One region of the Brevibacillus sp. 1238 genome, then DNA from elsewhere that is predicted to be linked to it. Evidence: riboswitches for the same ligand, from Rfam matches in the RefSeq annotation. Region 1 holds a riboswitch; each other region holds the start of a gene.
The links. Region 1 has a riboswitch for cyclic di-GMP ahead of ggt (gamma-glutamyltransferase). Riboswitches for the same ligand answer to the same signal wherever they lie in the genome.

Region 1 (6,247 bases):
CCTCGACGATCGGGCGGGTGATTTGCCGGGAGATCGCATAGGCAATGGCGATGACCGCTGCGACTACGGCAAAGACGATCAGCATGACGTTGTTGCTGACAGCAGAGACGCCAGCGGTGATCGATTCAACAGGAATATGCAAGTACAGGCCAAAGTTGGTTTTGGGGATCGGAGAGTAAGTGACGACATACTCCTTGCCTTGATCCGTGTAGCTGTATGAGCCTTTTTCCGCAGCGCCTGTTTTCAGGATGTCCTGCAAAGGCTGGGGCAGGGCCGATTCCTCAAGCGGCTTTCCGATCAGCTCCTGGTTGGGGTGGTACTGCACCTGATGCTTGTTGTCCACCAGAATCGGATAGCCGTCATTGCCTACATTCAAATTTGCGAGAAACGTGGCTGCGAAATGATCCACGTTGACAAGTCCGGTCAATACGCCGAGCGCTTCATTGTTTTTTCCTTTGACAGGGGAAGCGACAATGATCGAGCGATTGCCCGTAGTTTTGGCGACGAGGACATCGGAGTAGCTGGGCTTGCCCTGCATGCCGTCTTTGAAAAATTGCCGCTCGCCGAGGTCGATCCCGACGCTTTTCGGGAAGGTGTCAGCGGTTACTTTTCCGTCGCTTGAAATAAACGTATTGCCATCGTACAGCTTCATTTCTTCGGTAAACTTGCGGATAAACTCATTTTTGGCTGCCGCGTCGACAGATTGAATATCAGAGGTGCGGGCCAGCACCTGAATTTCCGTCATGCGCCGATCGAGATACTGGTCCATAGCCATAGCTGTACTTGAAGTCAGGTCCACATAAGACGATTTTTGCTTATCGATCAAAATGGTTGAAAAGCTGTTTGTAATAAAAAAGGAAACGGCAGCAAGCGGGATGACCGCTACGGCAAGAAACCACAGGATCATTTTATTTCTGAGTTTGTTGAAAAAAGACATAGGCTCTCCACTCCTAATTGGTGGTTGATTCAACTTCGCGAGGCAAGGAACGCTGCCCGCACAGAGTAGACACAGCCAGACTGCTGAGAAGATTCAGCAGCCTGACCATCGGTTAATATCCCATTGCTGCGCCTTCCCCGCGAGGGTCTGCGCCGCCGAACTTCACGTTCGTTTGCGGATCGATCAAAATGGCGCCGGATTGTCCCATCGCATCTGTATAGGCTGCTTCCAGCTTTTCAACCGGATGTCCGCGCTTCACGAGTTCGTCCAACACTTCCTGCGGAATCCGGCTTTCGACTTTCAAATTGTTGGAGGCGGAGCCCCAGTTGCGTCCGTGCAGCCATCTTGGAGCCTCGATCGCATCCTGTACGCTGAAACCGAAGTCGACAATACGCGTTACGAGAGCTGCTTGCGTTTGTGGCTGTCCTTCGCCGCCTTGTGTTCCGTAAAGCAGGTAAGGCTTGTCCCCTTTGAAGAGCATGGCAGGGTTAATCGTATGGAAGGTGCGCTTTCCAGGCTCCAGGTGGTTAATGTGTTTCGGATCGAGAGAGAAGTAGCTTCCACGGTTTTGCAACAGGACGCCAGTGTCTTTCGCTACAATACCGGAACCCCAGTCAAAATAGTGGCTCTGGATGATCGAAACGGCGTTGCCGTCCTTGTCTACGACGCCAAACCAAGTAGTGTCTCCTTTTGGATCGAGCGGCTCTACTGCTTTTGCCGCTTGCTTCATATCGATGCGTGCTGCCAAATCTTTGCCGTGTTGCTTGGACAACAGCTCGTCCACCGGAATGTCGACGAAAGCAGGGTCTGTCAGCCATTTGTCACGGTCGGCAAAAGCTTGCTTGGTGGCTTCTACAATCGTGTGGTAGTAGTCCGGCGTCCCTTCGCCCATGCTCTTGAGGTCGAAGTTGTTCAACACGTTCAAGATCGAGAGCGAAGCCATGCCCTGGGAGTTGGGCGGTACGTTGTAAGCCTTGTAGCCGCGGTAGTCGACTGTAATCGGTTCTGCCCATGTGGAGGTGTGCTTTTCAAAGTCTTTCAAGGTGAGCAGTCCGCCGTTTTTCTGCATATCCGCTACGATTTTTTTGGCGACTTCGCCTTTGTAGAATCCGTCTGCTCCTTTTTTCGCAATGATTTGCAAAGTTTTGGCCAGGTCCTTTTGCTTGAGGATTTCGCCAGGCGCATACGGCTCTCCGTTCGGCTTCAGGAAGGTTTTGCGGAACCCTTCAAAGCGCTGGAGGTTTTTCAAATCGTTATCGTTCGGATCGATGGCGTATTTTGTCCAATAAACCTGGTTCGGTGAGACGGGATATCCATTTTCGGCGTATCCGATCGCTGGTTCGAGCAGCCTGTGCCACGGAAGCTTGCTGTTGCCCATGCTTTTGTGCGCGTAGTTGTACGCTTCCCACCAGCCGGAAACAACGCCTGGCACCGTATTGGCAGACTCGTAGCCGCGGGAAGGAATTTTTTCGTAGCCTTTGCCTTTGTAGTAGTCGATCGTTGCTTTTTCGCCAGCTCGTCCGCTGCCGTTCAACGCTTTCAGTTCCTTGGTCTTGGCGTTGTAGATGAGCCAGAAGTTATCTCCGCCGATCGTTGTGTAATGCGGGTAGACGACGGCGAGAGTAGAAGCGGCTGTGATGGCGGCATCTACAGCGTTGCCACCGTCTTCCAATGTTTTCAGGGCTGCTGCTGTAGCCAGATAGTGTGGTGTTGTTACCATTGCGTTTGGCGACATTGATGTTGGCCGATTAGCTGCTTGAACCGGAGACAGGGTTGCCAGGCCGATTGCAGTAGTCAATGCGACAGTAGAAAGTTTCTTCCAGAATGACATCGTATGAAGCCTCCTTGTATGTTTGATGAACGATTCCAACAATCCGACAGCTTTTCGCAGCCTCACCTCCTTAACTGAAAATGAATATTTTTACACATAAATACATAAATGGACAAAAATAGACAATTGTTGCGCAAAAAAAGACCAATGATATAGGATCATTGGTCCTGTCCTACACCAATACTTCGGTAGCTGGCTGGCATGCCCGCTTGTGCGGAGGTAGCCCCTCTAGCTTTGCGTCGCCGGATTTCCCCGGGTTTGCCGTTTCGATATCAATGGGTAACGCATCCAGTTGATAATAGAAAACTGATTCAATTGTTACAGGAAAATTTTCCTAATCATCCGTTTGTCAATAATATAGACTATTTGTCGATTGGGGTAAATAAGAAAAATTTTTTTAATCTAGAAAAAAAGGGAGGAACAGGGAGTTGTGTGTTTTTCCCGACATTCACACACCACTATTGGCCGAACTGCTTATGATGGTAAAAACGCACATTTGCCAAGGAGTGAATCAAGGCCATGATGCATCCCGATACGGAGCTTCGCTATATCAACGATGAAATCGGGTACGGTGTTTTTGCGACAAAATTGATCCCGAAAGGCACGATTGTCTGGGCACAGGATGACCTGGATCAGGTATTGGACCCGGCATATGTGGAAAAACTGGACCCATTGAGAAAGCAGGATGTGCAGAAGTATTCCTTCAAAAATCAGTTTGGAAAATACATCTTGTGCTGGGATAAGGCCCGATTTGTGAACCACAGCTTCCATGCGACCTGCGTGGCGACGATGTACGACTTGGAGCTGGCTGCCAGAGACATTTTGCCGGGGGAAGAGCTGACCGATGATTACGGTACGCTGAATCTGGATGAACCGTTTGATTGCTTGCCGGAGCCGGGCACGAATCGATCGCGGGTGATGCCTGATGACTTGCTGCGCTATTATCGGCAGTGGGATGAGGTCGCAGCTGAAGCTTTCGCCCGGTTCAATCATGTTGAACAGCCGCTGCTCCACCTGGTTCGACCCAAGCATTTGAAAATTATTCGCGGCATAACCGAGCAGCGTCGCTCCCTCGACTCTATCATTTCGTTGTACTGCCAGCCGCAATCCCAATGGCAAAAAGAGCAGGAATGGTAGAGACAGCGGGCCGGACAACGGCCCGATTTTGTTGAACTCTGGGAAGAGAATCAGTATTATGGAATGTAAAGGTGAAGTGAAAGGTTGATTTCATTGGAAAACAAGGTAGCGTCATCCAATTTTATCCGCAATATCGTGATTGACGACTTGCAAGAAGGCAAGGTCAAGGAAGTCATTACCCGCTTTCCGCCGGAACCGAACGGGTATCTTCATATTGGACATGCAAAAGCCATCTGCCTCAACTTTGAGCTGGCAAGCGAGTTCAAAGGAAAGGCCCACCTCCGTTTTGACGATACCAATCCGGTGAAAGAAGACACAGAGTACGTGGAAGCAATCAAAACAGATGTACAGTGGCTCGGCTTTGAATGGGACGGGCTGTTTTTTGCATCGGATTACTTTGAAGAAATGTACAAGCGTGCGGTGTTGCTGATCCAAAAGGGCAAAGCCTACGTGGATGATTTGCCTGCCGAAGAAATGCGCAAGCTGCGCGGAACTTTGACAGAACCAGGGGTAGACAGCCCGTTCCGCAACCGCTCTGTGGAGGAAAACCTCGACCTGTTTGCTCGCATGCGCAATGGCGAGTTCAAGGACGGGGAAAAAGTGTTGCGTGCGAAAATCGATATGAGCTCTCCGAACATCAACATGCGCGATCCGGTGATTTATCGTATTTCTCATGCGACCCATCACAACACAGGCGACAAATGGTGCATCTACCCGATGTACGACTACGCCCATCCGCTGGAAGATGCGATTGAAGGCGTTACTCACTCCCTCTGTTCACTTGAATTTGAAGACCATCGTCCACTGTACGATTGGGTCATCAGCGAGTGCGAGATGGAAAATACTCCGCGCCAGTACGAGTTTGCCCGTTTGAACCTGACCAACACCGTCATGAGCAAACGCAAGCTGAAACAGCTCGTGGACGAGAAAGTGGTAGATGGCTGGGACGATCCGCGCATGCCGACCATTGCCGGCTTCCGTCGCCGCGGTTTTACCCCTGAAGCGATTCGCACGTTTGCCCGCGAGATCGGGGTAGCGCGCAGCAACAGCACGGTAGACGCGAAAATGCTGGAGCATTTCATTCGCGAAGACTTGAAACTCAAGGCGCCGCGCACCATGGCTGTCTTGAATCCGCTCAAAGTCGTCATTACGAACTACCCGGAAGACCAGGTAGAAATGCTCGAAGCCGAGATCAACCCGGAGAACCCGGAGATGGGCAATCGCCAAATCCCGTTCTCCCGCGAAATCTACATCGAGCAGGACGATTTCATGGAAAACCCGCCGAGCAAGTATTTCCGCCTGTTCCCGGGAAATGAGGTTCGCCTGAAGCACGCGTACTTCATCAAATGCAACGATGTGGTGAAAGACGCCGACGGAAACGTCATCGAGCTGCACTGCACCTACGATCCTGAAACCAAGAGCGGCAGCGGCTTTACTGGCCGCAAGGTAAAAGGAACAATCCACTGGGTAGAAGCTTCTCAGGCAGTTCCGGCTGAATTTCGCCTGTACGAGCCACTGATTATGGATGACGAAGATTCGGAAGGAAGCTTCCTGGACAACATCAATCCAAATTCGCTGGAAGTGCTGAACGGATTCGTCGAGCCGAACATGAAAGAAACGCAGCCGCAGGACAAATACCAATTTTTCCGTCACGGATACTTCAATGTCGATCCGAAGCATACAGCGGCGGACAAACTGGTCTTCAACCGGATCGTTTCGCTGAAAAGCTCGTTTGAACTGCCAAAAGCGTAAGCATATCAAGCCTGAAAACCAAACGCTGTTGCGGCATGGGGAACCGTGTGCAACAGCGTTTTTTGGTGCGCAAACGGTGGAACTTTTCCCATTCGCGTGTATAATTATTCGTGTCGTGTAACAGAAGGAGGACAGACAGTGAATGGGAGTGCAGAGCTTACACGCAGCTTGAAGTTGTGGCATATCGTCGTCATTGGCCTTGGCTATATGGCTCCAATGGCCGTTTTTGATACGTTTGGCATCGTTGCCGAAGAAACAGGGGGGCATGTTCCTGCCGCTTACGCAGTGACCTTGCTGGCCATCTTGTTTACCGCGGCGAGCTACGGGAAAATGGTTCGCGTCTTCCCGTCGGCCGGGACAGCGTATACGTACACGCAGCAAACGATTCATCCGTATGCCGGGTTTTTGGTAGGGTGGGCCTCGCTGCTCGATTATTTGTTCTTGCCGATGATCAACGCTTTGCTGACGGGTGTGTATCTTTCGTCCGTATTTCCCGATGTGCCGACCACGTGGTGGATTATCGGGTTTATTGTCCTGATTACTTTATTAAACGTATTTCGCGTGACAGTAACGGCATCCGTCAACTCGTT
Region 2 (6,247 bases), on a different contig from region 1:
GCCCATTTCGCTTGCGTTCAAGTGCTCCAAGCCCAAAAACATGTTGTAAATTTTCCATTTCCACAGAAGATGGTCGGTTTTTGCCACGCGGACGATGTCTTTCGAGCTGAGCTTGACGTTGATCGTAAAGAATGTTTTGCGGTAATCGTCCATTTTTCGGCTCAATTCCAAAATCAGCTGGGCCGTATCCTTGGCGATTTCCTGCGAATGCGCGCTCAAGTCAAAAATCGTGGAGTTGCGGCGGGCAATGTCCGTTACGGAAGAAGCCTGCTCCTCGGTCATGGCGGCAATTTGCGAGGTCGATTGGCTGATTTCCTGCATCGCGGTCACAATTTTGTTCAAGGCGACGTCAGCGTATTGGGCCTCACTCACACAGCGCTCAACCAGTTTGCCTGTATCGTCCATTTGCTGGGTCACCTGATTGGAGACATGCTGCAACGATGCCATATTGGTTGTAATTTGGCTGATTTGTTCTTTTGTATGCTCGGCCAATTTGCGAACTTCTGAGGCGACAACGGCGAAGCCGCGCCCCTGGTCGCCTGCCCGCGCAGCCTCGATACTGGCGTTGAGGGCGAGCAGATTCGTTTGCTCGGCGATTTCCCGAATAATATGCACGACATCCTGGGTCTGGTGAATCTCCTGATCGAGCTTGTTGACGCGGCCCATGACCTCTTCGAAGACGCGCCCGACTTGCCGGATGTCTCCCAGCGCGGCATTGATGATCTGCCTGCTCTGTTCTGCGGAGTGGACGGCATCGTCCGTTCCTTCCGCCACCTTGATAGCGTGGTTGGCCACTTCCTGAATGGAAGCGCTCATTTCTTCCGTAGCTGCTGTCACGCTGTGGCTTTCCTCAATTTGTTCGTCCATGCCCGAGATGAGCTGTTTGGTCGTATCGAGCTGTGTCATATGATTCAACATGTCGGAGATGCCGAACAAAAATGATTTGAACGTCTCTTCCATATATACTTCCACGATCAGTTGCTGATCGAACGCTGCCAGTTTTTGGACGGATGTGACCATTTGCATCATTTGATGCGGCTGATGGCTCCATTTTTCCATCAAGATCGATGTCATGATCTGAATCAACATATGATGAGCGGAGATAAAATGATCGGCTGTCAGATGAATGCGGCTGTGAACTTGTCCAATCACAATTCTCGTCTTCACGTATTCGTAATCCACATTCGCCTGCAGAAACTGTTCAAGATACAACTCCAATGTGTGTTTCAATTTTCCTAGTGTTGAGTGGTCGAGAATCAGTTTTTGCAATTGATCAACAGCCGTGATTGCGCCGTAAAATTGGTCGACAATCTTCGCTTTAAAGGGCGAAAGCGTTTCGGCAGCATTTTTGACATGGGCGAGCGTGTCTTGATCCACCCCTAAAAAGGACAAGCGCTCCTTTACTCGTTCTCCTACTTGATCGATGTCAGTCGTGTGAGAGGATTTTACGTACTCTGTCCATGGCTTTGTTTTCTTCGTAAAAAATTGCATGCAGACCTCCGGATTCTTTGCTTTTCTCTTTTTTAGTCGTTCGCTTCAAAACGGGGGAAGAGAGCATACGTCAATGGTGCTTTGGTGAGTGAATTGGCGATAGTGGACACGACAAATGTTCTGGGATAAAATAAACCGACCCTACAGCAATAATAGGGTCGGTTGCACTACTCACTCCCAGCCATTCAAGTGCCCACATACAAATCGCTGATCATCGCTTCCACTTTCAGTTATACAATTTCACAATATATAGTCATATTAGCTTATATTAATTCAAAAAGGGAATAGCAAAAATGAGCTATTTACACTTTCAAGCAAAATATTATGGTTTTGCATAGGAACAACCAGGCGAAAGTGCAGGAAAGCTATTACGCCCGATCGTGGATATGATACGCTAGGAAAAAGGAGAGTGACAGCCAATGCCAGAGCAGTCGCCACTCGTTGATACACGAAATCGCCCTCTCCGCGATTTGCGTATTTCCGTGACAGACAAATGCAATTTTCGTTGCAGATACTGCATGCCTGCGGAAATTTTTGGACCGGACTTTGAGTTTTTGCCGCAGCACAAGCTGCTTTCATTTGAAGAGATTGTTCGACTGACCGACATTTTCGCCTCGCTTGGCGTCCAGAAAATCAGAATTACAGGCGGAGAGCCGCTCATGCGCAGAGGCTTGCCTGTGTTAATTGAAATGATAAAAAAAGTAGCAGGTATTCACGACATCGCTATGACCACCAACGGTTCGTTGCTCGTCCGCCACGCGCAGGCTCTGAAGGAAGCAGGACTTGACCGCGTGACAGTCAGTCTCGACAGTCTGGACAACGAGCGGTTCGGCACATTGAACGGCAGGGGCTATCCGGTAGAAGCTGTGCTGGACGGCATACGGGCGGCGGCTGAAGCAGGTCTTGGCGTGAAAATCAACATGGTCGTGCAGCGGGGAGTGAATGACCAAGATATTTTGCCGATGGCCAAATACTTCCGCGAGCAGGGGCATACTTTGCGCTTCATTGAATTTATGGATGTCGGAAACTCCAATGGCTGGAAGCTGGATCAGGTCGTGCCGTCCAGCGAAATCGTCCGCATGATTCACCAGGAGATGCCGCTTGTTCCGATCGAGGCAAATTACTTCGGGGAGGTCGCTTCGCGCTATCGCTACGAGGACGGGGATCAGGAGATCGGGCTGATTTCTTCTGTGACGCAAGCTTTTTGCTCCACCTGTACCCGCGCCAGGCTGTCCGCAGAGGGCAAAATGTACAACTGCTTGTTCGCTTCTGCGGGAGAAGACTTGCGCGAGCCGCTGCGAAACGGAGCGAGCGACGATGAGATCAGAGCGCAGATTCAGACGATCTGGAGCAAGCGCGATGAACGATATTCAGAAGAGCGGCTGGATGAGACGCCTGGCCTCGTAAAACGTCCCAAGGTGGAAATGTCGCACATTGGAGGATAGTGTGTGATAAGCCTTGACAAAGACAACTCTAACCTGTATCATGAATTGAGTGTATAAACACTTCATACTTCGAGAACAAGCAGAGGCGCCCAGCTTCTCACCTGCGTCGACGTCTTCCACGACTGTTGACAGGTAACTCTTATGCAAAGATCCTTGGATCTGATGAAATTGCTTAGGTGAGATATGTGCGGGCGCAGATGCGTTCGCACATTTTTGTTCCTTCTCGAAATTGACGGAGGTGGCAAGTATTAGCAAGGATCAAATGTTAATCAACGAAGCGATCCGTGCCCGTGAAGTCCGTTTGATCGGTGCTGACGGGAGCCAATTGGGAGTCGTACCTTTTAGGGAAGCGTTGCGCATTGCCCAGGAAGCCGAACTGGATCTGGTAAACGTTGCTCCTACAGCCAAACCGCCTGTTTGCCGTATCATGGACTATGGAAAGTTCAAGTACGAGCAGGCGAAAAAGGAGAAAGAAGCGCGGAAAAACCAGAAGATCATCGAGCTGAAAGAAGTGCGTTTTTCGTCTAACATCGAGGAACACGATTTTCAAACCAAGCTTCGCAACGTCCGCAAGTTCTTGGAGGATCATCACAAGGTGAAGTGTACGATCCGTTTCCGTGGACGTGAAATCACCCACTCCGAAATCGGCCTTGGCGTTATGGAACGTGTGGCTGCCCAGTGTGAAGATCTCGCTACGCCTGAGCGTAAACCGAAGATCGAGGGCCGCAGCATGATCATGATTCTGGCTCCGAAAGCGGAAAAGTAAGATAGTAGTTTAGACAGGAGGATTTTTCAGATGCCTAAAATGAAAACCAACAAGGCTGCTGCGAAACGTTTCAAAAAGACTGGAAGCGGCCAATTGAAGCGCGACCGCGCATTTGGTAGCCACTTGTTCGCTAACAAATCGACGAAAGCGAAGCGCCACCTGCGCAAAGCTGCACTCGTTTCCAAAGGCGATCAAAAACGTATTGAGCAAATGCTCACTTACCTGTAAGTTTTTGTATCACTACACACATTACGCAGCATGAGCTCCCTAAGCGCCTAGCAGTAGGCCGCCATGCTGGAAAGACCAGGAGGAGTTTAGTATGCCAAGAGTAAAAGGTGGCATTGTTACACGCCGTCGTCATAAGAAAATTTTGAAGCTGGCGAAAGGATACTTCGGTTCCAAACATCGCCTGTTTAAATCCGCTAATGCGCAGGTAATGAAATCCCTGCTTTATGCATACCGTGATCGTCGTCAAAAGAAACGCGACTTCCGCAAACTGTGGATCACTCGTATCAACGCGCAAGCTCGCTTGAACGGTCTGTCCTACAGCCGTCTGATGCATGGCCTGAAAGTGGCTGGCATCGAAGTGAACCGCAAAATGCTGGCTGATCTGGCTGTTAACGACAAAGCTGCTTTCAACGAACTGGCAACAGTTGCAAAAGGCAAGCTGAACGCTTAATCGGCTGCATCACGAGCCGACCTTTTCCCCGTGGGGAGATGGTCGGTTTTTTTGCGTATAAAGGTCTTTCCCTTTTTCCATCCGCAAGACAGCAAGTATCGGCAAAAAGCAGCCAAACGGCTTTTGCCGCCAAAAAATGGGCGTGGGACGTAGAAGAACTTCCGTCTCAGGTTGGAGAGAAAAACAATCTTCCGTCCGTGTCGGAGGGACTGCCTCCTGCCATACAATAAAAAGTGTCAAAGGAAAACATTGGATAGGGAGAGATCATATATGAAAAAACAAAAATGGATGATGATGATGGGTGCTACGGCGGTTGTTTGTTCGGCGTTGTTCGTTCCGGGAGCATTTGCCAAAGAAAAAGACGATGTCTATGTAGCACCGGTCGTTTTCACGAAAGGCGCACCTCTTGTGCAAAACGTGGATCAGGTCAAAAATACGATTCCTACCAGCAGCACATTTATTATCCCGCCTGCCAAAGAAGACGTGAAAGTAGAAAAGAAATAACAGCGAAATACCGCGAGAAGCGATCAGGCATAATGTCTGGTCGCTTCGTTCATTTTGGCGTGGCCGATGCAGTTTTGTCGGCAGGACGAATCTCCACTTCCGGATTTTCAACATATGATGGTGGGTGAATCCTAGCAGGAAGGGAGTTTCGCTGATGAGCAATCGCCAGAGGATGGCGGATGAGGAATTGCAGGTATGGGCATACCGGATGGAAGCCAAATTGCCACAGGACGTGCTGGTTCTGGCGGTAGAAAACTTTGCAGGCAATCTCGTCCTCGCCTCAAGCTTTGGTGCCGAAGATGTAGTGCTGATCGACATGCTGCATAAACTGGCGCCGACCATACCTGTCTTTTATCTCGATACGAACAAGCATTTTGCCGAAACCTACGAGACGCGGGACAAACTGCAAGAGCGTTACCAGACCAAGTTTATCCAGGTGTTGCCACAGATGACGCTGGCTGAGCAGGAAGAGAAGCATGGAGAGAAATTATGGGAAACGGACCCGAATCTTTGCTGCCAAATTCGCAAGGTAGAGCCATTGCAGCGGGTTTTGTCCGGCTACGACGCGTGGATTACAGGAATACGCCGCGATCAGGCGCCGACACGCGCCCATGCGAAAAAAGTGGAGTGGGATGACAAATTCAATCTGGTGAAGTTTAATCCGCTTGCGGACTGGACGATGGATCAGGTGTGGGAATATATACATGCAAATCAGGTCCCTTACAATCCGCTGCATGATCGCCACTATCCGAGCATTGGCTGCAGTGTGTGCACCCGGCCTGTCCTCCCGGGGCAAGATCCGCGTGCAGGGCGCTGGGCCGGCTTTGACAAGACCGAGTGCGGTCTGCACAAGTAGGAGAGGAAGAGGGGGAGTTGGCATGCAAACGATCTTGCCGCACGGCGGAACACTTATCAATCGGCTGGTGAACCAGGCGGAAGCGGCAGACAACGCAAGTGTCAAAAAAGTGATCACGATAGACGAATGGACCTTGTCCGATCTCGATTGTTTGGCGATTGGCGCCTTTTCGCCGCTGACAGGCTTTATGAACGAGGCAGACTACCGCTCTGTCGTCGAGACGATGCGGCTCGCAGACGGGACAGTGTGGCCTTTGCCAGTAACACTTGCTGTCGATCCGCTCGCGCATGCGGACATTCAGCCGGGAGACAGGGTGCTGTTGCGCGGGGAGGATGGGGAGAATTATGCGGTTCTTCACGTGCAAAGCTGCTATGAGCCGGACAAGGAACGGGAAGCGAGACAAGTATTTCGCACGGCCGATCAGGCGCATCCGGGCGTGAAAAAGCTTGCCCAGAAGCCGGGCCTGTATGTGGGCGGCCCTGTGCAAGTGCTGAAAAGACCGAGGC
Region 3 (6,247 bases), on a different contig from region 1:
AAGCCTGTTTTTTGGTTGCGCGGTTTGGGCTACTACCACCCGATTTCTGCCGGACTGCTTGGCCTGATACAACGCTTGGTCAGCAAGCTCAATCAAAGCGGGAACAGAGTGAAGCTGACGTGTGCTGCTGACGATCCCGATGGAAACCGTGATCGTCTGGCCAGTTGGTGTGACACTGTTTTCCATGCTGCATCTGATTTTCTCAGCGATGGAAAAGGCATCTTCGCTGGAGGCGCCGCCGAGCAGGGCAATAAATTCCTCTCCGCCAAACCGCCCGCAAACATCGCTTTTGCGGACAGAGGTTGTCATGATCTGGGCAAACAGCTTCAACACTTCGTCTCCCACAGGATGGCCGAAGGTGTCGTTTACATGCTTGAAGCGATCAATATCCAACAGCAGGATGGAAAAGCTTTTGTTCTCCCGCAACCATTGTTGCAGCAAATTTTCGACGGAGCGGCGGTTGGCAAGTCCCGTAAGCGCGTCGGTCGTTGCTTCATGCGTTAGCCGGTCTGTTTTCCGCTTGATTTTTTTGGCAGCATTGCGAAAAGCTTTGGTCAACAAATCCGCTTCCCGGTTCCAGTGATGCCGATTTTGGGGTAGCTCTACTTTTTCCGAGCCCATCTTGCTCATCAGGTCGGCAAGTTGAACAAAAGGTCTGGCAAGCGTGTGGGCCAGCTTGATGACAATCAGGAGCAAAAGCAGGGAAGGGGGCAGCAAATAAACCAGCATCAGTCTCACCTGACTATGCAGCTCGTTGTAGACAAACTCGATGGGAGAGGTGACCATGACGCCCCAGCCGTTTTCGGCAACGGGGGCATAGCCGGCCAGCAACTGCCCGCCCTGTATGCTCGCCATTTGTTCATGACCGCTTCGCCCAGCCATCAGCTTCCTTACGACAGGATTGGATTTGAGATCTTTTCCGATCAACTGTTCATCCGGATGGAACAGCAACTGCCCGTTGGAGCCGACGATGGAAAAAGAAGATCCGGTCGTATCCGTTGCCGCGCTGCCGAAAATCATGTTCATGATGTTGTGCTCCTGGAGGTAGATGGTTCCGCCGATGAAGCCGCGATATTTGCCCTCTTTGTCGTAGATCGGCTCGCTCATGAACAAAATATGGCGGTTGCTTCTCGCAGATATGTAGGGCAAGGAAATGTAGGGCTTTTTCAGTTCCAAGGCATAGTTGCCTTCCTTGGTGATAATGTGTTGGCCGACTGTGCCGATGGACGCCGGAGAAACGGTGCGGATAATCCCGTTTTCATCCACGACAGTTAGCGAATTGAAATAGTTGCTGCTTTTGCGAAGGATATCCAGATGTTCGTCGGCTTCTTTTTGCGTCTGCGAGGGGTGGTCGATTACGACTGAGGCGGAATAACGCAAGCTGCTTCGCATGGAGATGAACAAGGAATTGATCATTTGACTCATTTTGCTTGCGCTTGAATAGTTCAAAGTAAGCGTGGTATCGATCAGTGACTTCTTCTTGGACTGATAAGATGCGATGAGCAAAATTGTCACCGTCAACACGATGGACAAGGAAACCAGACCCGTCAGAAGGGCAGTCAGACCGATCTTTTTCCCCGGGCTCAGCTTGAAACGATGTATAACAGGCATATGGCTATGGCCTCTCTTTGCGTTGGATCGATCCATGATGGAAGGAAAGCAAACGGAAAAAATTCATGTGTATTATAAGCGATACCAGGAGGACATGCTATGCAGAAAAAATAATTTGATGGAAAAAAGTTGAGGTTCGTTCACAGTTGTAACAATTAGGTAACATTATTGCCATAAATGCAAAAAACTGCCCTCAAAAGAGGACAGTTTCAGTGGAATTTTTGCCAATGGTTTTTACGTGTTCAAGCCGCGAATTTGTTGCTCGATCTTTTCGAAGCCGCCAGATACTTTGACGATCTCTTCTTTTTGGTCAGAGACGAGCACGAGAACTTCTTCGAGGCTTTCCTTGTTCTTGTCGGTAATGTCTGCGTTGACTTCGACTTTTGCATTGACTTCCTGGATCATGCTGTGCACGTGGACGATGAACTCTTGCAGATTTTTGGTTTTTTCCGCGAAGTTGTGCATGTAGTTGTCCACGTTTGTAAACATTTCTTGGACCTCCATAATGCCTTCGCTGTTCTTTTCAAAAGACACCTGGGACTCGGAGATCATGTCGGAAACGAGCTTCATTTTTTCGCGAATCGTCATCAATAAGGTCGAGATCGATTCGGAGGATACTTTGGAAGACTCGGCCAGCTTGCGCACTTCATCCGCTACGACGGCAAAGCCACGGCCATGCTCACCGGCTCTGGACGCCTCGATGGTGGCATTGAGTGCGAGCAGGTTGGTCTGTGCCGAAATATCGGAGATCGTTTGGATGATTTTTTCAATCGATTCCGTTTCTTTGTTCAGCTCTTGAATCAGTCGGTTCGTATCCTGGATGTCCTTGATGAAGCGTTCAAAGTCGCTGCCGATGTTATTGATGCGCTTGCCGCTTTCATTGGTCGCTTCTTTCGTCGATTCTACGTAATCGTGCATCTCTGTGACAGAACGAGTCATGTCTTCTACCTGGAGATTGGTCGTGCCCATCTCGCGGCGCAGCTCGTTTGTGTTGTCGGTTTGCACAGAGAAGGAGCGCATGATTTCCTGAAGGGAAGCGACGGTTTCAACTGCCCGGACATTCACGCCATCCGTCACCTTGTTCAGATTCTCCTGGTATTCCTGCACAGAGCTGAGCGATTCGTTGATCTGATCCAAAATGCGTTGCAGCGATTCTTTGGAAGCGATCGCCTGTTGCTTCTGTTCTTCGCTTTCCTGTTGCAGTCTGTTGTTGAATATCGCGTGCATCATGCTTGTTGCCGATACGAAGCAGAAGGTAAGCAGGTAGTACATCAAATGAACCGGATTGGAGGTATAAAAAATCGCCTCGCCATTTGTCAGGAAGTAGTACGTGACGATCCCGAGCGCTGCCACGATCGTCAAAATGTTGATCAGCCTGTCCTGATAAATCCCCATGACGGCTACGAAGAACATGATGGTCATAATATTGACCAGCCAAGGATCAAGCCCGGTAATTATGAACATGAAGATGCCGATTACCGCGAAGTTGAAAAACTTCATGAATGGAGCCATTTTGTCGCGCCACGCCGGACGATTGGACAAATACGCGAACGGCGCCAGCACTCCGTACAAAATACCGAGCACAGTCAAGACGAAGGAAATCGGCACTCCCATGATGAGATTCACGATTTGCACCACGGTAATGATGCTTGCAAAAACAATGACGACCCAATTATTTCTTCTTTGTAAAAGTTCCATGTCAGCTAACCTCAACTTTTATTTGTTTGCAAAGCGTTTGATACCAGGAAAATGCGGGATGGTCCTTGCTTGTATAGGCTTCCTGCAGGTGAAAAATGGTCGGGATGGCGTTCGCCCCTTTGTAATAGACCATATCCTTCACTTGTGTCGCTTTGACGTTGTATTTTGTATTAATCAACTGAAAAAAAGCCGGGTCTGCTAAACCGACTGCATGCGTATAACCGTGTTTTTCAGCATAATCGATCATGAGGGCAACGCCCCAACGTCCCAGTTTTCCACGGTATTTCGGCAAGACAGCGAAACTGTCTACTTCCACCACTTTCATATCGGCGCTCAACACGTCCTGAAACAAATTGCGGAGAAAAGCAGAAGATTTTTCATGTGGCGTAAATTCAAAAGTACCGCCTGCTTCGTCATCTTCTGACAATAGCAAATAAGCATCGGAACCATTTTTGACGTATTCCATTTCAAAGCCCATGGAGGTCCAAACGCTCTCCTTGATTTGGTGAAAACTCGCCAAAGACTCTACTGAATCAACCAGTTTGTACATAATACTCCACTCCATTTTTATCTCTCTTTTGTTTTTTCATGTACAAGTTTACTGTTGATAGATGGACTGGCGCCTCCTTTCTATGAGATTGCACACAAAACGGCCATGACCGTTTTGTTGACCGCAAGCGGCCACATCCAATTTCTTGAAAAACGTCGAGACGTTTTTCACACAAAAAAGGCCATTCCACACACGGGAACAGCTTTCAGTCACCATCATCGCACAATTACGCACATGATGTATGGCAACCCGGCTGTCATGGTCGAAGACTTTAGACCCGTGGTTTTGCGTCGCCACCTTTCGATGACTTTGCCTTTGTCATTCAGTTTGCGAAAAATGTATAGTCATGTCGAATCATGCAAAATATAATCCAAAAGAAACAGTCTTGTCAAGTTTTGGTAGGGTAAAAATAACCAATTCTTTATAAAAATAGTCAGAATTAAGGTAACGGTAAGAGTAGCGTAACAAAATTTTACCATCCATCCGATAAAGATAGAGAGAAGAGGAGGGATGAGAGGATGGCAGAGACGAAAACAATCGAATTTCACTTTTCAGGGGGAGAAGTGATCCGCATTGAGACGACAGAACCGGAAGAGATCATCCAGATGGTCGCCAACCAGAAAGATGGATGGCTCCAGTACGACGATATCGTCATCAATGTGCGAAACGTTTCTTATATTAAAGTGAAAGAAATCGCTTAACAGCATGTGTGAAAAAAGCTCTCGAATGCCGAGGGCTTTTTTTGTTGCATGTTTGGCGGGAGAGGTATTATAGTGAGTATAAGACTAACGACTAAAGAGGACGATATGGACGACATTTACAAAGAGTTGCAAAAGCTCGGTTTTTCCCAATACGAGTGCAAGGCTTACATTGGCTTGTTGAAGCATTCTCCGATTACCGGATACGAAATCAGCAAGCGCTCCGGCGTACCGCGCTCGATGATTTACGAGGTCATAGGCAAGCTGCTGGAAAAAGGGGCGGTCTATACGGTGCCTTCAGAGCCTGTGACTTACGCGCCGCTTGCGGCCAGAGAGTTGATTCGCAGATTGCGTGGACAGTTCGAGCAGTCCTTCGACTATTTGGAAAAAAGCTTGTCCGCTTTGGAGTCTGAGCAAGAAGTCGATGTGATTCGCCGAATCAGCGGCGACGAACTGGTGCTGACGGAGATGCGGCAAATGATCAAGCAGGCGACAGGAGAAGTATGGCTGTCGATCTGGGAGCCGCAGGTGCCGGCTATCCAGGAAAGTGTAGATGCGTGCACAGAGGCAGGCATTTCTGTTTTTACCGTGCTGTTTGGGCAAGCACAGACGCGGGTGGGAACGACGTATCACCATGACTACATGGCGCCAGATGTCGCAGAAGAGCGCATGGGCGGGCATCTCACGATCGTGGCGCGAGATTTGGAGGAAGTCCTGATCGCCAATTTTGCGCCAAATACGGCTGCCTGGGCCGTCAAAACGAAGGACCCGGCTCTCGTTTTGGTGGCTGTCGAGTACATTCGCCACGACATTATGTTTGCAGAAGTGACAAAGGTGCTAGGACCGGAAAAAGTCGAGACGCTTTGGCGAAACAAACCGGATCTTTACCAGGTGGTTACGGGAAAAAGCTTTCTTAACCAGCAGTGAAAAAGAGAGAGAGGGAGAACAGTGGGGCGAGAGCAACTGCACGTAGAAACGTTGTCGAACGCAAGAGATCAGGGAAGCTTCATGCAGGGGGTCAAAGATTGCATTCCGACCTTGCTCGGTTATTTGAGCATCGGATTTGCGGCAGGTGTCCTGGAAAAGACGGCTGGGCTGAGCATCATGGAAATTGTTTTGATGAGCATTTTGCTGTACGCAGGCTCTGCACAGTTCATCGCGGCAGGCATGATCGCGGCGGGCAGCTCGGCTACGGGAATTATCATTACGATTTTGTTTGTGAATTTGCGCCATATTTTGCTGAGTGCGGCTCTCTCTCCTTATTTTCGCCATTTGTCAGCGTTCAAGAACATGCTGGTAGGCTCGCTGTTGACGGACGAAACATTCGGGGTTGCCATTAACGAAGCGGCGAAGAAAAAACAGATCGACGAAAAATGGATGCACGGTTTGAATGTGACGGCTTATTTGAACTGGATCGTCGCCAACCTGGCAGGCGCCTATTTTGGGCAATGGATTGCCAATCCGGAAGGGCTGGGGCTTGATTTCGCCTTGCCAGCCATGTTCATCGGGCTTTTGGTTCTGGCGATGATGAGCCGCTTGCAGATCAGGCGGGACGTTCTCGTGGCTGTGTGCGCCGTCGTGATCGCAGTCGGGGTATCAGTCGTGTATCCGGGCAACCTTGGCGTCATCGTTGCCACGCTTTGCGCATCGACAATCGGGATGGTGATCGAACGATGGAAGTGAGATGGGA

Region 2: linked by a shared signal. The riboswitch ahead of M2298_RS02270 (methyl-accepting chemotaxis protein) and the one ahead of ggt (gamma-glutamyltransferase) in region 1 are both predicted to bind cyclic di-GMP.
Region 3: linked by a shared signal. The riboswitch ahead of M2298_RS27060 (GNAT family N-acetyltransferase) and the one ahead of ggt (gamma-glutamyltransferase) in region 1 are both predicted to bind cyclic di-GMP.

Annotation. Positions count from the first base shown of each region.
Region 1 is NZ_JARXWC010000005.1:260,909-267,155, reverse strand. Features, by position in the region: gene M2298_RS14825 (methyl-accepting chemotaxis protein) at 1-937, opposite strand, end outside; gene ggt (gamma-glutamyltransferase) at 1,050-2,768, opposite strand; cyclic di-GMP riboswitch class I at 2,953-3,041, opposite strand; gene M2298_RS14815 (SET domain-containing protein) at 3,288-3,905, shown strand; gene M2298_RS14810 (glutamine--tRNA ligase/YqeY domain fusion protein) at 3,990-5,657, shown strand; gene M2298_RS14805 (APC family permease) at 5,796-6,247, shown strand, end outside.
Region 2 is NZ_JARXWC010000001.1:500,492-506,738, forward strand. Features, by position in the region: gene M2298_RS02270 (methyl-accepting chemotaxis protein) at 1-1,491, opposite strand, end outside; cyclic di-GMP riboswitch class II at 1,640-1,722, opposite strand; gene moaA (GTP 3',8-cyclase MoaA) at 1,911-2,936, shown strand; gene infC (translation initiation factor IF-3) at 3,199-3,702, shown strand; gene rpmI (50S ribosomal protein L35) at 3,733-3,930, shown strand; gene rplT (50S ribosomal protein L20) at 4,022-4,381, shown strand; gene M2298_RS02295 (hypothetical protein) at 4,652-4,885, shown strand; gene M2298_RS02300 (phosphoadenylyl-sulfate reductase) at 5,040-5,741, shown strand; gene sat (sulfate adenylyltransferase) at 5,764-6,247, shown strand, end outside.
Region 3 is NZ_JARXWC010000021.1:12,238-18,484, forward strand. Features, by position in the region: gene M2298_RS27050 (sensor domain-containing diguanylate cyclase) at 1-1,611, opposite strand, end outside; gene M2298_RS27055 (methyl-accepting chemotaxis protein) at 1,846-3,309, opposite strand; gene M2298_RS27060 (GNAT family N-acetyltransferase) at 3,311-3,859, opposite strand; cyclic di-GMP riboswitch class I at 4,100-4,183, opposite strand; gene M2298_RS27065 (hypothetical protein) at 4,378-4,560, shown strand; gene M2298_RS27070 (TrmB family transcriptional regulator) at 4,666-5,484, shown strand; gene M2298_RS27075 (AzlC family ABC transporter permease) at 5,566-6,240, shown strand; gene M2298_RS27080 (AzlD domain-containing protein) at 6,231-6,247, shown strand, end outside.